DNA from 2 places in the Azospirillum largimobile genome. Region 2 is predicted to be linked to the other one. Evidence: predicted binding sites of a transcription regulator. Region 2 holds the regulator's gene; the other holds the start of a gene.

Region 1 (9,377 bases), 400 kb from region 2:
AGTTCCCAGGCGATGGTCTTGCTCTGCTTGCCGTCGACGATCAGTTCCAGCACCTCCGACTCGCGGCGGCTCAGCAGGGCGAGCCGGCGGACGGCGTCGCGGCTGCGGTCGCGCTGCTCGGCATGGGGGTTGCCCGACGCCAGGCAGGCGCGCAGCCGATCCAGGAAGGCCGGGACGGCGAAGGGCCGGGCGATGCAGTCGGACGCCCCGGCCTTCATCGCGGCCACGGCGGCGTCGACGTCGCCCTGTTCGGTGACGACCAGAACCGGCAGGTCATGGCCATGCAGCGAGGCCTCGGCCATGAATTCGATGGCGGTCATGTCCGGCAGGTCGTTGCGCACGACGATGCAGGAGGAGGCGGTGCCCAGCACGGCCAGCGCGTCGGCGCCGGTGCTGTGGACGCGGCAGGCGATGCCGACGGCACCCAATGCCCGCGAGAGCGTGCTGCGCGACAGCAGGTCGCCGTCGACGATGTGAACGAGGCAGGCGGTATTCAGGGAAACCGGCACAGGCATTTGCAGGGGCATCTTGGGACCTCCACCACAGCGGACCGGCGGACAGCGCCGGCTCCTCATGGCGACCGATCGATCTGCGAACCGCCGCCATGACCTGCATTTTAGCGGTCATCCCTTATTGACCGCCGCTGGCGCGAAGGATAGCGGATGTGTCTAAAAGGATATCGGGGATAGTATACACGCGAACATCCGCTCGACACGCCCGATCGGAACGCTATCCCCCGACATACCGCAAAACCAATCGGCGAATTCGAAGAATAAATTCGCTAAAATTCAGGCAACCCAAAGAGCTTATTGAAGAATACTGCGGGCCAGATGCTGCCCTGCGAGCGAGAATAACTCTCAAACAACATCGTTTCGATGCGAGATGAGGAAAGTTACCCGCCGCTGGAAATAATCTGGAAATCCGTCAGACGCGGCGGCGAGTCGCCAGGACGATGCCGGCGGCGATCAGGGCTATGCCGATCCCGTGATAGAGATGCGGCTGCTCGCCCAGGAACAGGATGGCCAGCAGGCTGCCGAAGACGGGCACCAGATGGATGGCGAGGCCCGCCGTGTTGGGGCCGAGCAGTTCCACCGCCCGGTTGAAGCAGAGATAGGCGGCGATGGACGGGAACAGCACGGTATAGCCGACCGCCAGCAGCGTGATGCCGCTCGCCTGCACCGGATGCCCGCTCAGGCTTTCCCAGATGTAGAAGGGCAGCAGTTCCACGGCACCGATGGCGAAGGTGACGACGACGAAGCTGAGGCCATGGATCGCCGGCCGGCGGCGCAGCAGCGTGGTGTAGGCGGCATAGATCACCACCGCCGCCAGCATCCAGACATCGCCCGCGTTCAGTTCCAGGCCCAGCAGCGTCGCCGGATCGCCATGGGAGATCAGCGTCATCGCACCGACCAGCGAGACGGCGATGCCCAGCCCCTGCATTGCCCCGATCCGGTCGCGGAACAGGACGAGGCTCATCAGGACGATCATCACGGGCATCGACGACTGCAGCATCACGCAGTTCAGCGCGGTCGTCGTGTTCAGCGCGATGTATTGAAAGGTGTTGTAGATGCCGATGCCCAGCGTGCCCAGCAGCAGCACGCTCTTCCACCGCGCCAGGATCGGCGTGATGTCGTGGCGCAGGTGCGGCCAGGCGAAGGGCAGCACGATCAGCACGCCCAGGCACCAGCGCCAGAAGGCCAGCCCGATGGGCGGCACGGCCCCGGCGACCGCACGCCCCAGGACCGCGTTGCCTGCCCAGAACAGGGGCGGCAGCATCATCAGCAGCCAGGCCTGATCGGCGAGACGGGATCCTTTGACGGGAGCGGTGCGATCGGCAGGCATGGCGCTGTGCGTCCTCAGCTGCGGCGGCGGGGCGAGGCGAAGACGCTGGATGCGGACACCGCGGCGTTGCGGTCGCCGCCGTCTTCGGCGCGGAAGACGCTGGGGCGCGATTCGCGGCGGGGGGGACGCGGCGCGTCCTCGCGGCCCTCGCGGCCCTCCCGCGGAGGCTTGGCAGGCTGGCGCAGTTCGGCGTCGAGTTCGGCGATGCGCTTGACCAGCGCTTCACGGATGGCGGGGGCCGCGTGGGCTTTCAGCGTCGCCAGCTGCTCCTTGAGCTGAACCAGCTGGCGCTGCTTCTGCTCGCGGGTGCGCTTGATGGCGACGTTGTCGGAATGCTGGCCCTCGAAGGAGCGCATGGAACAGGCCCTCGTTGAAAAATACGGAAGTCAGAGGCCGGCGCCCCGCATTGGGGCGCCCGGCGAGAGGGGCCGATTATTGGGAGGCGCCCGCGCCAAAGCAAGGCGGACTTCGCCTTGACTTTTCCGGATGGCGAAGGGTGGCTGCAACCGGCCAACCTATCCCCGGCGCATCTCCGGCGCATCCCCAGCCCCAAAAGAAAAAGGACGCCCCCTTGCGGAGGCGCCCCTTTCCCGAACCGCGGAACGGTCGGCAAATAGACGGACTGCGGGCTGATTAGAAGCCCATGTCGTCCATGCCGCCCATGCCACCCGGCATGCCGCCCGGAGCAGCCTTCTTCTCCGGCTTCTCGGCGATCATCGCCTCGGTGGTGATCAGCAGGCCGGCGATCGAGGCCGCATCCTGCAGGGCGGTGCGGACCACCTTCACCGGGTCGATGATGCCGGCGGCGACCAGATCGGTGAACTCACCCTTCTGGGCGTCGTAGCCGAAGTTGGCGTCGTTCTGGTCCAGCAGCTTGCCGACCACGATCGAACCGTCGGTGCCCGCGTTGTAGGCGATCTGACGGACCGGGGCCTGCAGGGCGCGGCGGATGATGTCGATGCCGACGCGCTGCTCGTCATTGACCGGGACCAGCTTGTCCAGCGCCTTGCCGGCGTACAGCAGAGCGGAACCGCCACCGGCGACCACACCCTCTTCCACCGCGGCGCGGGTGGCATGCATCGCGTCGTCAACGCGATCCTTGCGCTCCTTCACCTCGACCTCGGTGGCACCGCCGACGCGGATGACCGCGACGCCGCCGGCCAGCTTGGCCAGACGCTCCTGCAGCTTCTCGCGGTCGTAGTCCGAGGTGGTCTCCTCGGCCTGGGCGCGGATCTGGCCGCAACGGGCTTCGATGTCGGCCTTCTCGCCGGCGCCGTCGACGATCGTGGTGGTCTCCTTGGAGATCACGACCTTCTTGGCGGTGCCCAGCATGTCGAGCGTGACGTTCTCGAGCTTGATGCCGAGATCTTCCGAGATGACCTGGCCGCCGGTCAGGATGGCCATGTCCTCCAGCATCGCCTTGCGGCGATCACCGAAGCCCGGGGCCTTGACGGCGGCGATCTTCAGGCCGCCGCGCAGCTTGTTGACGACCAGGGTGGCCAGGGCCTCGCCCTCGATGTCCTCGGCGATGATCAGCAGCGGACGCGACGACTGGACGACGGCCTCGAGGACCGGCAGCAGCGGCTGGAGGCCCGACAGCTTCTTCTCGTGCAGCAGGATGAACGGGTTTTCGAGGTCCGCGATCATCTTGTCGGCGTTGGTGATGAAGTACGGCGACAGGTAGCCGCGGTCGAACTGCATGCCCTCGACGACGTCCAGCTCGGTGTCCAGGCTCTTGGCCTCTTCCACCGTGATGACGCCCTCGTTGCCGACGCGCTCCATCGCCTGGGCGATCATCTTGCCGATCTCGGCTTCGCCGTTGGCGGAGATGGTGCCGACCTGGGCGATCTCGTCGTTGGTCGTGACCTTCTTGGCGCGGGCCTGGATGTCGGCGACGACGGCGGCGACGGCGATGTCGATGCCGCGCTTCAGGTCCATCGGGTTCAGGCCGGCGGCGACCTTCGTCACGCCTTCGCGGACGATGGCCTGGGCCAGAACGGTGGCGGTGGTGGTGCCGTCACCGGCCAGATCGTTGGTCTTCGAGGCGACCTCGCGGACCATCTGGGCGCCCATGTTCTCGAACTTGTCCGACAGTTCGATTTCCTTGGCGACCGACACACCGTCCTTGGTGATGCGCGGAGCGCCGAAGGACTTCTCGATCACGACGTTGCGGCCCTTCGGGCCCAGCGTGACCTTCACGGCGTCGGCGAGGATGTCAACGCCACGCAGCAGCTTTTCGCGCGCGGTGGGGCCGAACTTGACGTCTTTGGCAGCCATGTCTCGATTCCTTTAACTTGTAAATTTCGAAGGATACGGGCGGAGGACTTAGGCCTCGATGACGCCCATGATGTCCGATTCCTTCATGATCAGGTAATCGACGCCTTCGATCTTCACTTCCGTGCCCGACCACTTGCCGAACAGGATACGGTCGCCGGCCTTGACGTCCAGCGCCACGACCTTGCCGGCCTCGTCACGGGCGCCGGGGCCGACGGCGATGATCTCGCCTTCCTGCGGCTTTTCCTTGGCCGTGTCGGGGATGATGATCCCACCCTTGGTCTTGGTGTCGGACTCCAGACGCTTGACGACGACGCGGTCGTGCAGCGGGCGGAACTTCATGGAATGCCTCCTTGGATCAAGGCTTGGTTCTGACTGACGTGAATTGGCGCGGGCGGCGGCTGTTAGCACTCCCACCCGGCGAGTGCCAGACAGCTAATCGAAGCAGTTTGGGGATTCAAGAGGCTCGTTTCGGAATTTGGCGCAAATGCCGGCAGCACTCGTCGCCTCATGCTGCTAACACATTGGTCGAAAACGATTTTCTGTCTTGCGAGAGGAAGCGGCGCCGGGCAAGATTTCTTCAAAGGGTCACATGAAGACCCGACCGTCCCGGTACCGGCGCACCGCCGCCGGGATCGCATGAGAGGAACCGGACACCGCACATCCCCGACCGATCAGCCGACCGCATGGGAGACCGCGCATGGCCAATCTCGTCCTCCAACTCCGTGATTTCCGCCTGACCACGGCCGAGATCCTCTATCACATGCCGGACCATCCCGGCCTTCTGCAGTGCTATCTGTGGCAGGATCTGGATCAGGCGCCGGAGTATCCCGTCCTGCGGCGCTTCCTCGATTTTTGGCAAAGCAACCTCGACGGCAAGCTGCATTCGGTGCGGCTGGCGACCCAGCCCCTGATCACCCCCGGCGATCTGCGTCACGCCGCCGTGGATTTCCATATCCGTTGATGCCCGTCCGGGCTCCATGTCGACGTCCTTCCAGGCGTCGACGGCGGCCCCCGGCATCACGCCTTCCGCGCCCCTGTGACAGCCGTCACAGCGCCCGCTCACCCGGATCGCTAAAATTTTAGCAAATACCGGCGGCGACAGAGTGCGGAGGGCGCAATGATGGCGGAGCGCAGGACAAAGTCCTGGAAAGAAGGCTGGGGCGATCGTGATGCCGTCGGCAGCATGTCGGACAAGGTGGCAGACGACGTGGCGGGCAAGGTGGCGGGCAAGGTGGCGAACGGAGCGGCGGACCGCACCGACGCCCGTCCGGCCATCGGACAGCCGACTTGCAAGCCTCCGACCCGGCAGGATCGCGAGGGCAGGCTGGTGGAGGCGCTGCTGGAATTCACGACCATCGCCGGACTGTTCGCGCTCCTGTTCGCCCTGTTCGTGCTGTTCGGCGCTGCCCACACTCTGGCGCCCTGAGCCTAACGCCTCGCCCCCGTAACTGATTGCGGCAATTTTAAATCTGCTCTTCCCGTATCACGGGTATTTCGCCTAGGATCGCCTCCGTTGAGGGCGGATGCCATCCGCCCGGCGCGCGAAGCGGGAGTTTTCAATCATGACCACCCAGCCGGTCTGCCAAGCCGCGGTCGACCTCGTGAAGCATTTCGAAGGTCTCTATCTCAAAGCCTATCTCTGCCCGGCGGGCGTCCCCACCATCGGCTACGGCCACACGGCCGGCGTGAAGATGGGCCAGACCATCACCGCCGATCAGGCCGACAGCTTCCTCGCCTCCGACCTGACGGACGCCGCCGGCCGCGTCGACGCGTTGGTGAAGGTATCCCTCAACGATGACCAGCGGGGCGCCCTGTCCTCCTTCGTCTTCAATTTGGGGGCTGGCAGCCTGCAAAGCTCGACCCTGCTGAAGCTGCTGAACGCCGGCGACTATGCCGGGGCCGCAGGCCAGTTCGGCCGTTGGGTCTACGCCACGGTGAACGGCAAGCCGAGCCAGCTGCCGGGCCTCGTCGCCCGCCGTGCGGCGGAGGCGGCGCTGTTCCAGAGCCAGACCGCCCAGGCCCAGGGCGGCATCGCCACGGCCGACGGCACCGCCTGAGCGGGCACCGTCCGATCCATACGGGACAAGAGGCGTTTGACGGAGCGGGATGTTCGCACCACATTGGCGAACATCCCACCGCCGTGCTCCGGAATACCGCCGTGACCGCCCTTGCCTCCGACAGCCTCGCCTCCTCCGCCCGCCCGAACGCCGATCGGCCGATTGCCGCCTGGCTTCTGGTCTGCGCCGCCATGGTGCTGGCCATGGCCGTGATCGGCGCCATCACCCGGCTGACCGAATCGGGATTGTCGATGGTGGAATGGAAACCGCTGATCGGCATCCTGCCGCCCTTGTCGGAGGCGGAGTGGAACCGGGTCTTCGACCTCTACAAGCAGACTCCCGAATTCCGCATCTACAACAGCCACATGGATCTGGCGGGGTTCCAGTCGATCTTCTGGTGGGAGTGGTTCCACCGGCTGTGGGGCCAGCTGATCGGGTTCGTCTTCCTCATCCCCTTCCTGCGCTTCTGGATGCAGGGCCGCATCTCGCCCGAACTGTGGCCGAAGCTGGCGGGTCTGTTCCTGCTGGGCGGACTTCAGGGCGGCATCGGCTGGTTCATGGTGAAGAGCGGGCTGGTCGATGCGCCGAACGTCAGCCATTACCGGCTGGCCCTGCATCTCGGCACCGCGATCCTGATCTACGCCCTGCTGCTGCGCACCGCGCTGGGGCTGCTCGACCCGCTGCCGCTGGCGGGATGGCGTCCGGAAGCCGCCGGCCTGCGCCGCCACACCGGCTGGGCGCTGGGGCTGGTCGCCGTCACCATCGTCTGGGGCGCCTTCGTCGCCGGGTCGGATGCCGGCCTCGCCTACAACACCTTCCCGCTGATGGCCGGCCACTGGATTCCGCCGGAGGTGAACACGCTGACCCCCTGGTGGCTCAACCCGTTCGAGAACACCGCGGCATTGCAGCTGATCCACCGCACGCTGGCGATCCTGACCGGCGTCGTGGTCCTGGTCCTGGCCGTTCGCGTACTGCGCACCCGCCTGCCCGGCCGTGCCAGCCGCGCCGCGGTGGCGTCGGCCGCCATGATCCTGCTGCAGATCGCGCTGGGCATCGCCACCCTGCTGACCGTGGTGTGGATCCCCGTCGCCGCCGCCCATCAGGCAGGCGCGATCCTGGTGGTGTCGATGCTGGTGTGGCTGCAGTTCGAGTTGCGGCCGGTGCGGCGGGAGTAAGGGCAGCCGGACTCCGGCAACGATCACCGCTCCGGATACAACGGTAATTTGAGATGACGCAGTGTGGTTCGGAAACTAAGGCGTGACGGCCTGCGTCACGCCCCTTCGGCCAGATCGTACATCGCGTCGATGTCCGCGATCAGGACCTTGTTGCCTTCCTGCAGCGAGATGACGCCCGCGGTCTTCAGCTGGGTGAAGGTGCGGCTGACCGTCTCGGTGGTCAGGCCCAGATAGTCGGCGATGTCGGCGCGGCTCATCGGCACGAAGACCGGGTTTTCCTTGTGGCCGCGGCGGGCGGCGCGCTGGGACAGCATCAGCAGGAAGGAGCAGATCTTCTCCTTCGCGGTCTTGCGGCCCAGCAGGAGCATCTGGTCCTGAGCGGCGGCCAGTTCGTTCGACGCCATGGAGAACAGGCGCCGCTGCATCTTGGGGAATTCCTCCAGCAGCGCGTCGATCTTCTTGCGCGGGAAGCGGCAAAGCGAGGCGCTGGTGACGGTCTCCGCGGTGTACGCATAGCTGTCGTTGACGGCCAGCCCCAGGAAGTCGCCGGTCACCAGGAAGCCGGTGATCTGGCGGCGCCCGTCCGGCAGCAGCTTGTACAGCTTCACCGTACCGGAGGTGACGTTGTAGAGCGCGTCGGCCGCGTCGCCTTCGGCGAACAGGGTGTGGCCGGCATCGATGCGCACATTCTGCAGAATGTCGGCAAGACGGCGCAGCTCCTCCGGTTCCAGCGCGGCGCAAACCGTCAGGCTGCGCACGGGACAGGCCCCGCAGGGATTCATTTCCGTCGCAGCGCTCTTTTCCCGAGCACGAACCGTATCAAAAGGTGGCATGGACGAACCCAGCCTTTCATTCCGCATGGGCTCATATTGGTGGCAATCGCTGAGAATCGCAACCTCGCACGCATACAACCTTTTCTTTGCCCATACGGGCTTTGGCACTATTGCCTCCGGACAGCCTCCGTGGCGGCCGGCTCGGTCCCCGACCGGGGAGCCGCCGGCAGGTCGTCGTCGAACAGGACGCGGTGCGCCGCGCCGTCGAGATCGTCAAACTGGCCGGACTTCAGCGCCCACAGAAAGGCCGCCAGCCCCAGACCGCCCAGGCTGAGTGCGATCGCGATCAGATAGAGAAGCTCGTCCATCACCCGAATCCTTACCCGGCAGATCCCGCACAGTCATATCCTGGACGGGAACATCCTTGACGACGGCACCGCGGGCCAGCCGCAGCGCGTTGAGAATGACGATCAGCGACGACGACGACATGGCGAGCGCCGCCAGCAGCGGCGTCAGCATGCCGCCCATCGCGAGCGGCACGGCGCAGAGGTTATACACCAGCGCGATGCCGAAATTCTGCCGGACCAGACGGCCGGACCGGCGGGCGACCTCCACAGTCTCGACGATCGGGCGCAGCAGGCGACCCTGGAACACCACGTCCGCCGTGGTCTGGCTGACGTCCACCGCGGTGGAGGGCGACATCGACACCGCCGCCGCCGCCAGCGCCGGGGCGTCGTTCAGCCCATCGCCCACCATCAGGACGGTGCGTCCCTCGGCGGCCAGTTCCGCCAGCACGGCGGTCTTGTCGGCAGGCGTCTGCTCGGCCCGCCAGTCGGCGATGCCCAGCCGCTCCGCCACCGCCGCAACAGCGCCACGGCGGTCGCCCGACAGCAGCCGCACCTCCAGCCCGCGGGCCTTCAGCGCCGCCACCACGGCCACGGCGTCCGGCCGCGGAGCGTCGAGGAACACGATTCGCCGCGGCTCCTCGCCCGGACGGGCGAGCCACAGCTCCGGACCGGCGGCGTCCTCCGCCTCCAGCGGCGCGCCGGTGAAACGGCGGCTGCCGAGCCGGACCTCCCCATCGTGGGTGTCCAGCGACAGGCCGGCACCGGCGACCTCGCGCACGCCCGCGGCGACCGGCACCTGCGGCGCGGCGGCTGCGAGCGCGCGGGCCAGCGGATGCCGGCTGGCCGCGGCCATCGAGGCCGCCAGCGCCAGATCCTCCGCCGCCAGCCCGTCCAGCTGCGGCACCG
Region 2 (9,377 bases):
TGGCTGAACCGCATGACGCAGTTCAAGGAAAAGGCCGGCAAGCAGAAGGACATGGCCAATCTCGGCCTCTATGCCTACCCGACGCTGATGGCCGCCGACATCCTGCTGTACAAGGCCACCCATGTGCCGGTGGGCGAGGACCAGAAGCAGCATCTGGAACTGGCGCGCGACATCGCCGGCGCCTTCAACCGCCGCTATGAGACCGAGTTCTTCCCGCTGCCCGAGCCGCAGATCCTGGGCGAGGCGACGCGGGTGATGAGCCTGCGCGACGGCAAGAAGAAGATGTCGAAGTCGGACGAGTCCGAATATTCGCGCATCAACATGACCGACGACGCCGACACCATCGCGCAGAAGATCCGCAAGGCGAAGACCGATCCGGAACCCCTGCCAGAGACCGTGACCGAGCTGGAGGCCCGCCCGGAGGCCGACAACCTCGTCACCATCTACGGTGCGCTGGCCAGCCAGTCGCGCGAACAGGTTCTGGCGCAGTTCGCGGGTGCCCAGTTCTCCGACTTCAAGAAGTCGCTGGTCGACCTGTCGGTGGAGAAGCTGGCACCGATCACCACCCGCATGAAGGAACTGCTGGCCGACAAGGCGGAGATCGACCGGCTGCTGAAGAAGGGCGGCGAGCGCGCCGCCGCCATTGCGGAGAAGAACCTGAACGACGTGAAGGACATCATCGGCCTGCTGCGGCCGTAAGGATGCAACCATAAGGATGTCCTGCCCGTGACGGCCCCCATCCTGCTCACCGGCTTCGCGCCGTTCGGGACATCCCCGGACGGCGAGCCGAACCCCGCTTCGGAGCACCCCTGGGCCGCCGATCCAACCGCCCTGCTGATGGACCGGCTGGCGGGGGAGCCGGGGGTCGTCACCGCCACCCTCCCCCCTCTCTATGACGCCTGCGGCGAAGCCTTCGCCGACCTGCTGGCCGAACACCGGCCGCTGGCTGCGCTCGGCTTCGCCTATTGGGAAGCGAGCGATTACATCCGGCTGGAACGTCTGGCCTGGAACCGCGACGAAAGCCCGCTGGCCGACGCCGCCGGCACGGTGCGCGAACACGCCGACATCGTGCCGGACGGGCCGACCGCCTATGGCAGCACCCTGCCGGTGCCGCGGGTGATGCGGGAATTGTCGATGGCCGGGATGCCGGTGACCTTCGGCGACTTTTCCGGCGGCTTCCTCGGCAACCATCTGTTCTACCGGTCGCGCCACGTCATCGAAAGCGCCGACCTGGACGTCCCTTACGGCTTCTTCCACATGCCGCCGCTGCCGGAACGCGCGGCAACGCTGCGCCGCTTCGGCGGGCTGAGCCTGGAGCGGCAGGAACTGGCGGTGCGCACGCTGGTGAGGATGCTGCGCACGGCGCTGAACGGGATCGCCTGAAGATAAGATCAGGCCGTCTTGGCTGGACGGCGCTGGTCGGGCGGGTTCACGATGGCGCGCAACGCGTCCAGGAACTCACGGCCCTTGTCGGTCAGGGTGACGATCTTGCGGCGGCGCTCGCGCGGGTCTTCCTGCGCCTGCACCAGATCGAGGCCGGCCTTGCCGAAGCTGTGCCAGCGGCTAAGCGCCGCGACGTTGCGCGACGCGGAGGATTGGGCGATGCCCAGGCGTTCCGCCAGTTCGCCGATGGAGATGCCTTCGCTCTGCGCGATGGTCATGAAACTCAGCGCATACTGGATGGGCAGGTCGGGGTCGAGCTTGCGGAACGCCTCAAGCACCTGGACGACGGTAAGGACCTCGTCATGACGAACGCGGGCCGGCATTCAGCAGGTCTCCGCGGCGCCGCGCGCTATGCAGCGCGGGAGGGTGGTCCCCAACGGGCCGGTGTGTAGATGATGTTCAGGCGTCCAAGCCATAGGATGACTTCCCCGTTTTCACGCCGCAGGTCGAAGGACCCGGCCGGCGATGCCCAGCGGGCGTGTTCAACGAAGAGACGGTGACCGCAAAAACCCAGAAAGACACACATGGGATCCTCTCGATATCCGGAATTCACGTTCGAAGGGTGCGGGAAGAAGGCGGGCCGGCTGGGCATGATTGGCGGCCATATGGGCGGCCCAATTGGCGGCGGTGGCGGCCGGATCGCCCGATCGGCGAGTCCGGGCGGTGGTTACGATGGCTTTCATCGATACTCTCCAGGGGTTGAGTGATGCCGGCGTGAGAGGCCGGCGGATCCGGTATCGCCGCTCAGCGATACGGTTGCAAGGTCAAAAATGTCCGCGCGTCCGATAGGTTCCGATCGCGGATATGAAAAGGCGGAAGACGGCACGCGAGTGGAGGCTCTTCTCCGTCCCCGGCCTCTCCGTCCGCCAGTCCGATGTCGCGCCGCAGGTGGTCGCACAATCGGCCCGGTCCGGAGGATGCCCCGGAATCGAGCCAGCGGCTCCGCAACGCCGTCCATAAGGTCGGCATGATCTGCTCCTTTGCCTGAAAGGCCCCGAATGCCGGGGGCTCTGGAGGCGAAATAGTTCCGCAGTCGGATGTGTTCCGTCAACCTGTCCGTCGGTGGATCGGCGTGTCCATTCGGGAGCGGCGTGACCATTGCCGCACGCCTGTGGCAAATCGGCACCGCTCGCGCACGGTTTCTCCAACGGGCGGGATGGCGGCGGGCGCCTATGGACAAGCAGGGGGCTGGTCGGTCAAACAAAGCCGTCGGCGGTACTCCGTCCATCGGCTTCCTATCCATCGGTTCCGGATCGTCCATTCGTGTTGATCGCCCTCCACCCCGTATGGCCGACAGCGGTGCGCTCCGCCCTGACGCGGCGGGCGGTCCCGGCGGTGGTGGCGACGGCGGTGGCCATGGCCGTCGCGACGATGGCGGTGCTGTGGACCGGTCCGGCGGCAGCGGAGGCGCGCTTCACCCCAGGTCCCTGCTGGTTCACCGTGCCGGAGGGTGAGGCGGCCTTGTGCGGAACGGTGGCGGTTCCGGAACGGCGCGACCGCCCCAACAGCCGCAGCCTGCGCCTGCCGGTCGCCGTCCTGCTGAGCACCGCCCGCCAGCCCGCCCCCGACCCCGTGCTGTTCCTGGAGGGCGGTCCCGGTGCGTCCCCCTTCGGCAGCAGCGAGGCGACGGAAGAGCGGATGGAGGTGTGGTGGGAGCTGTCGGCCCCCTTCCGCCGCGCCCGCAACCTGATCCTGTTCGATCCGCGCGGCGTCGGCCGGGCGGAGCCGGACACCGACTGTCCCGAACTGGACGGCGTCGCCCCCACCCGCGGCACCCGGCCGCTGACGCGCGAACAGCGGGCGGCGGCGGAACGGGCGGCGGTCAGCGCCTGCGCCGCCCGGCTGACGGCGGCCGGGCTGGACGGCACCCAGTTCTCCACCCCCGTCGCGGCGGAGGATGCGCTCGACATCGCCACCGCGCTGGGCGCCCAGCGGATCAACCTGTTCGCGGTGTCCTACGGCACGCGGGTGGGTCTGGAGATCCTGCGGCGGCAGGGCGGCCGTGTCCGCACCGCGGTGTTCGACAGCGTCTACCCACCCGACGTCAACGCGCAGGAGGAGGCCGGCTGGCTGGCGCAGCGGGCTTATCGCCGGCTGTTCGACGATTGCGCCGCCAACCGCGGCTGCCGGTCGGCCTTCCCCGATCTGGAAAAGCGCTTCCTCGACCTGGTGGAGCGGCTGGAGCGCAACCCGGTCGACATCATCGTCGGCGACCACGAGACGCGCCGCGCCTTGCGGATGACCGGCGGGATGGCGATCGCCGCCGGGCTCGAAGCGCTGGCGATCAGCGAGGCGGTCCCCCTCGTGCCGACCATCATCGACCGCGCCGCCCGCGGCCAGTATGCGACCCTCGCAGAATGGGCGCCGGCCAACTGGCTGGGCGACCCGGAAATCGCCGACGGGCTGGTCTTCTCCACCGAGTGCCGGGAGTCGGTCAACAGCGCCGAGCCGCTGAAGCGTGCCGACAATGCCCGTCGCTATGCGCCCTACGGCCTCGTCGCCACCGACGATCCCGGCCAGCGCGTCTGCCGCCTGTGGCCCGCCGGCCACCAGGAAGCGGCCGAACGGCTGCCGGTCGCCAGCCCGGTTCCGGTCCTGCTGCTGTCCGGCGCCTACGACCCGGTCACCCCGCCGGAATGGGGCGACCGCGCCGCCGCCACCCTGCCCAAGAGCCGTCATCTGGTCTTCCGTGCCGCCAGCCACATCGTGACCTCCAGCGAGGACTGCGCCATGGCCGCCGCGGTGACCTTCGTCGAGCAGGAGTCGGTGCCGGCGACCGTCTGTCCGGGAGCGGCCAAGCCGCCGGTGTTCGAGCGGCCGTGAGGGCGTCAAGTTTGGTTGCCCCCTCCCTCCCACGGCTTCGCCGCGGGTCCTTCCCTCCCCCTCCTTTGGCGGTGGAGGGACAGGAAGCGGCAGTCCCCTCTCCCTCGAAGAGGGGGAGGGTTAGGGAGGGGGCATTCGTCAGCCCACCCCCCTCACCGCCCCGGCGCGATCCGCCGGTAGCTCAGAGCCTCCGCAATGTGGCGGCGCCTGACCCCCTCCACACCGTCGAGATCGGCCAGCGTCCGCCCCACCCGCATCACCCGGTGGTAGCCGCGGGCGGACAGCTTCAGCCGCTCCGCCGCTTCGGTCAGCAGGGCGCGGCCGGGAGCGTCGGGAGAGGCTACTTTTTCCAGCAGTTCGCCGTCCGCCTCGGCGTTCGTCCGCACCGCCCGGCCGGCCGGGTAAGGACCGAAGCCGCCATAGCGCTCCGCCTGGATGGCGCGGGCGACGGCGACGCGGGCGGCGATGTCGGCACTGCCCTCCGCCGGGGGCGGCAGGCTGAGGTCGGCGGGGCTGACCGCCGGCACATCGATGTGCAGGTCGATGCGGTCGAACAGCGGTCCGCTGATTTTCGACTGATACTCCATGGCGCATTTCGGCGCCCGGGCGCAGGCGAGCGAGGCGTCGTCGAGATGGCCGCAGCGGCAGGGGTTCATCGCCGCCACCAGCTGCACGCGCGCCGGATAGGTCACATGGTGGTTGGCGCGGCTGACCACCGCCTTGCCGGTCTCCAGCGGTTGACGCAACGCCTCCAGCAGCGGGCGGGGGAACTCCGGCAACTCGTCGAGGAACAGCACGCCCTGATGCGCCAGGGAAATCTCGCCCGGCTTAGCCCGCGTGCCGCCGCCGACCAGCGCCGGCAGGCTGGCCGACTGGTGCGGCGAGCGGTAAGGGCGCTGGCGCAGCAACCGTCCCTCCTCCAGCAGCCCGCCGACACTGTGGATCATCGACACCTCCAGCGCCTCCGCCGGGTCGAGCGGCGGCAGCAGGCCGGGCAGGCGGGCGGCCAGCATCGACTTGCCGGAACCGGGCGGTCCGATCATCAGCAGATTGTGCGAGCCGGCGGCGGCGACCTCCAGCGCGCGCTTGGCGGTCTCGTTCCCCTTCACGTCGCGCAGGTCGGGCGGCGGCGCGTCCTGTTCCTGCAGCCGCGGCTTGGGCGGGGTCAGCACCTGGGTGCCCTTGAAGTGGTTGATCAAGGCCAGGAGGTTGGCCGGCGCCAGCACGTCTAGATCGGGACCGGCCCAGGCCGCCTCGCCACCGCAAGCCGCCGGACAGATCAGACCGCGGTCGTTGGCCAGCGCGTCGATGGCGGCAGGCAGCACGCCGGCCACCGGGGTCAGTGCCCCGTCCAGCGCCAGCTCACCCAGCGCCACGTAGCGGGCGATCTCCGCATCCGGCAGCACTCCCATCACCGTCAGCAGGCCGAGCGCGATCGGCAGGTCGAAATGGCTGCCCTCCTTCAGCACGTCGGCGGGAGCAAGGTTGACGGTGATCCTCTTGGCGGGCAGCGCCAGCCCCAGCGCGTGCAGGGCGGCGCGCACCCGCTCCCGGCTTTCGCCCACCGCCTTGTCGGGCAGGCCGACAACGGTGAAGGCGACAATCCCCCCGGACATCTGGACCTGGACGTCGATCCCCAGCACCTCGATGCCCTGGAACGCCACCGTGTTGACGCGCGCAACCACCACTTCACCCCGGAAGAGACGCCCGCTCGGGCATAATGCACGCGATTGTAGTCATCGCAACATCATTGCGCCAGCGCGGGATGAGTGCATGCGGTCGCTCCGGCTCCGGCATGCCCGCCCGGCGCAGGGAACGGTTGTCGCAGCCGGCGCGCCGCCTAACATGAGGGCAACCGCATTCCCGGCCGCATTCCCGGCACGCATCGTCGAAAAGGAACCGCCACCGTGCAGCTTCACCTGAGCACCTGGGCCGAGGTCGAGGCCTACCTGAAGACCTCCAAGGGCATCATCATGCCGATCGGCTCGACCGAGCAGCACGGGCCGAACGGGCTGGTCGGCACCGACGCCATCTGCGCCGAAGTCATCGCGAAGGGGGTCGGCGACGCCACCGGCGCGCTGGTCGGCCCGACGATCCCGGTCGGCATGGCCGTCCATCACATGGAATTCCCCGGCTCGATGACGCTGAAGCCGTCGACGCTGATCGCGGTGCTGCGCGACTATGTCGGCTCGCTGGCCGAACACGGGTTCGAGCGCTTCTTCTTCGTCAACGGCCATGGCGGCAACATCGCCACGCTGCGCGCCGCCTTCTACGAAATCTATGCGGAGAACCGGGCGCTGCGCGGCCGCGATGCGCCGGACCTGCGCTGCACCCTGGTGAACTGGTGGGAGAACGGCGAGGTCGGCCGCCTGTCGCGCGAGCTGTACCAGGGCAAGGAGGGTTCGCACGCCACGCCCAGCGAGGTGTCGGTAACGCAATACGCCTATCCCGATTCGATCAAGACCGCGGTGATGGAACCGGAACAGGCGCCGGCCGGCGGGTTCCACGACGCCCGCGACTTCCGCCGCCGCTACCCGGACGGCCGCATCGGCTCCGCCCCCGGCCTTGCCCGCCCCGAGCACGGCCAGCGCCTGTACGAGGCCGCGGTCGGCGCCATCGGCGCCCAGTACCGCGCCTTCCTGGCGGAGCAGTAAGGACGTCCCACGGTCGCAGGTGAGCGGGGCATCTTCGCCCCGCACGTTGATTCGGTGATTGGACCTGCCTAAATTCGGACCGGTCGACGGGATTTCCAGTCCGCGTCGACCGCATCCGAAACGACGGTCCTCTTCGACGTCCATGATCAACGAGCTGAACCAGCGATCGCGCGAAGTCTTCCGACTGATCGTCGACGCCTATGTGGCGTCCGGCGAACCCGTCGGCTCGCGCACCATTTCGCGGCGGCTTGGCATGGCCTTGTCGCCCGCGACCATCCGCAACGTGATGGCCGACCTGGAGGAGCAGGGGCTGCTCTACGCCCCGCATACCTCCGCCGGCCGCATCCCGACCGACGCCGGCCTGCGCATGTTCGTCGACGGCCTGCTGGAGATCGGGTCGCTGACCGAGGACGAGCGCGCCTCGATCGAAGCGAAATGCTCCGCCTCCGGCCGCGCCTTCGCCGACGTGCTGGGGGAGGCGTCGACCATGCTGTCCGGCCTGTCCCACTGCGCCGGGCTGGTGGTGGCGCCCAAGACCGACCGGCCGCTGAAGCATATCGAGTTCGTGTCGCTCGGCCCCGGCCGCGCCCTCGTCGTTCTGGTGAACGAGGATGGGCTGGTCGAGAACCGGGTGATCGAAGTGCCGATGGGGGTCCCCACCTCGACCCTGCAGACGGTGTCGAACTTCCTCAGCGCCAAGCTCGCCGGCCGCACGCTGGACGAGGCCCGGCAGGAGGTTCTGCAGGAGATCGAACAGCAGAAGACCCAGCTGGACGAGCTGTCGCGCAAGGTGGTCGCCGCCGGGCTGGCCACCTGGGCCGGCAGCGGCGGGTCGAATGCCGGCCAGCTGATCGTCCGCGGCCAGTCCCGCCTGCTGGAGGACGTCACCGCGCTGTCCGACCTGGAGCGCGTGCGCGCCCTGTTCGAGGCGTTGGAGACGAAGGAAACGATGCTGCGCATGCTGGACGCCACCGGCCGCGGCGACGGCGTGCAGATCTTCATCGGGGCGGAGAACGTGCTGTTCAACCACTCCGGCTGTTCGATGATCATTTCCCCGTTCCAGAACAGCCGCGAGCAGGTGATCGGCGCCATCGGGGTCATCGGCCCGACCCGCATCAACTACGCCCGCATCATTCCGCTGGTGGATTACACCGCCAAGGTGGTCAGCCGGCTGATCGGCTGACCACCCCCACCTCGCCTCACTCCCCGCCATACTGACCAAGCAAGAATTGAGAAAACCATGAGCGAAGAGCAGAACAAGCCCGCCGACGCCACCGTGGAGCCGACCGAGGCCACCGCCGAGACCGCCAACACGGGCGCCGCCAACGGTGCCCCCAACGGTGCCGATGCCGGTTCGCCCGAGGACCGCGTCGCCAAGCTGGAGGCGGAGGTCGCCAGCCTGAAGGACCAGCTTCTGCGCGCCATGGCGGAGACGGAGAACACCCGCCGCCGTGCCCAGCGCGACCGCGAGGACGCCACCAAGTTCGCCGTGTCCAGCTTCGCCAAGGAACTGGTGTCGGTCGCCGACAACCTGCGCCGTGCGCTGGACGCCGTCCCGGCCGAGGGCCGCGAGCAGGACGACATGCTGAAGGGCCTCGCCGTCGGCGTCGAGGCGACCGAGCGTCAGCTGTTCGCCGCCTTCGATCGCGCCGGCATCAAGAAGCTGGATCCGGCCGGCGAGCCGTTCGACCCGAACTTCCATCAGGTCATGTTCGAGATCGAGAACACCGGCAAGGCCGCCGGCACCGTCGTCCAGGTGCTGCAGCCCGGCTACACCATCCATGGCCGCCTGCTGCGCGAGGCGATGGTCGGCGTTGCCAAGGGCGGCGACGCCGGCGGGCAGCACGTCGATACGAAGGCGTAAGCATACAGTCTCCGCAAAGCCCCCGGTTCAGCGGCGATGCCGCCGGGCCGGGGGCTTTGCGTTGTTCGGAATAGGGGACGCCAGCGGTTGACGGTCACCGGGAAATTGCCTAGGCCTTTCCCTTATTCCTTTCGGCCGAGCAACCGGAGCCGCGTTCCATGCCCCCCTCTGCGCCCAAGAGCGTTCTGACCGTCGACGATTCCAAGACCATCCGCGACATGGTGGGGTTCACGCTGAAAGGCGCCGGCTATGAGGTGGCGGAGGCGTCGGACGGCACTGCCGGCCTCGCCCTGGTCAACCAGCGCAAGTTCGACTGCATCATCACCGACCTGAACATGCCGGGCCTGGACGGGCTGGCCCTGACCCGCGCCATCCGCGCCTCGGCCCTCAACCGCGCCACCCCGATCCTGCTGCTGACCACCGAAGCCGATCCCGCCAAGAAGACCGCCGGCCGCGAAGCCGGCGCCACCGGCTGGCTGGTGAAGCCGTTCAATCCGGAAAAGCTGGTGGAGACGGTGCGGAAGGTCTGTCCGTAAGCCGTCTCTCTCCGGGATTTCCCCCTCTCCCCCCCGGGGAGAGGGTCGGGGTGAGGG

What was found. Region 2 encodes HrcA, which represses chaperone genes, less so after heat shock. Its sites were predicted from a motif close to GTTAGCACTCNCCNNNGGNGAGTGCTAAC; they were not measured.
Region 1: a site for HrcA is predicted at 4,520-4,548, ahead of groES (co-chaperone GroES). Genes of this name have one in related genera too.

Annotation. Positions count from the first base shown of each region.
Region 1 covers NZ_CDRMUA020000001.1:2,327,402-2,336,778, forward strand. The annotation lists gene ACWPKK_RS10975 (response regulator transcription factor) at 1-527, opposite strand, end outside; gene ACWPKK_RS10980 (DMT family transporter) at 925-1,842, opposite strand; gene ACWPKK_RS10985 (hypothetical protein) at 1,857-2,198, opposite strand; gene groL (chaperonin GroEL) at 2,476-4,119, opposite strand; gene groES (co-chaperone GroES) at 4,168-4,458, opposite strand; gene ACWPKK_RS11000 (usg protein) at 4,817-5,080, shown strand; gene ACWPKK_RS11005 (hypothetical protein) at 5,237-5,545, shown strand; gene ACWPKK_RS11010 (lysozyme) at 5,682-6,176, shown strand; gene ACWPKK_RS11015 (COX15/CtaA family protein) at 6,278-7,351, shown strand; gene ACWPKK_RS11020 (Crp/Fnr family transcriptional regulator) at 7,447-8,133, opposite strand; gene ccoS (cbb3-type cytochrome oxidase assembly protein CcoS) at 8,292-8,492, opposite strand; gene ACWPKK_RS11030 (heavy metal translocating P-type ATPase) at 8,398-9,377, opposite strand, start outside.
Region 2 covers NZ_CDRMUA020000001.1:2,732,316-2,741,692, reverse strand. The annotation lists gene trpS (tryptophan--tRNA ligase) at 1-699, shown strand, start outside; gene ACWPKK_RS12995 (pyroglutamyl-peptidase I family protein) at 727-1,383, shown strand; gene ACWPKK_RS12990 (MarR family winged helix-turn-helix transcriptional regulator) at 1,392-1,766, opposite strand; gene ACWPKK_RS12985 (alpha/beta fold hydrolase) at 2,707-4,266, shown strand; gene ACWPKK_RS12980 (YifB family Mg chelatase-like AAA ATPase) at 4,419-5,951, opposite strand; gene ACWPKK_RS12975 (creatininase family protein) at 6,174-6,920, shown strand; gene hrcA (heat-inducible transcriptional repressor HrcA) at 7,063-8,103, shown strand; gene grpE (nucleotide exchange factor GrpE) at 8,161-8,784, shown strand; gene ACWPKK_RS12960 (response regulator) at 8,943-9,320, shown strand.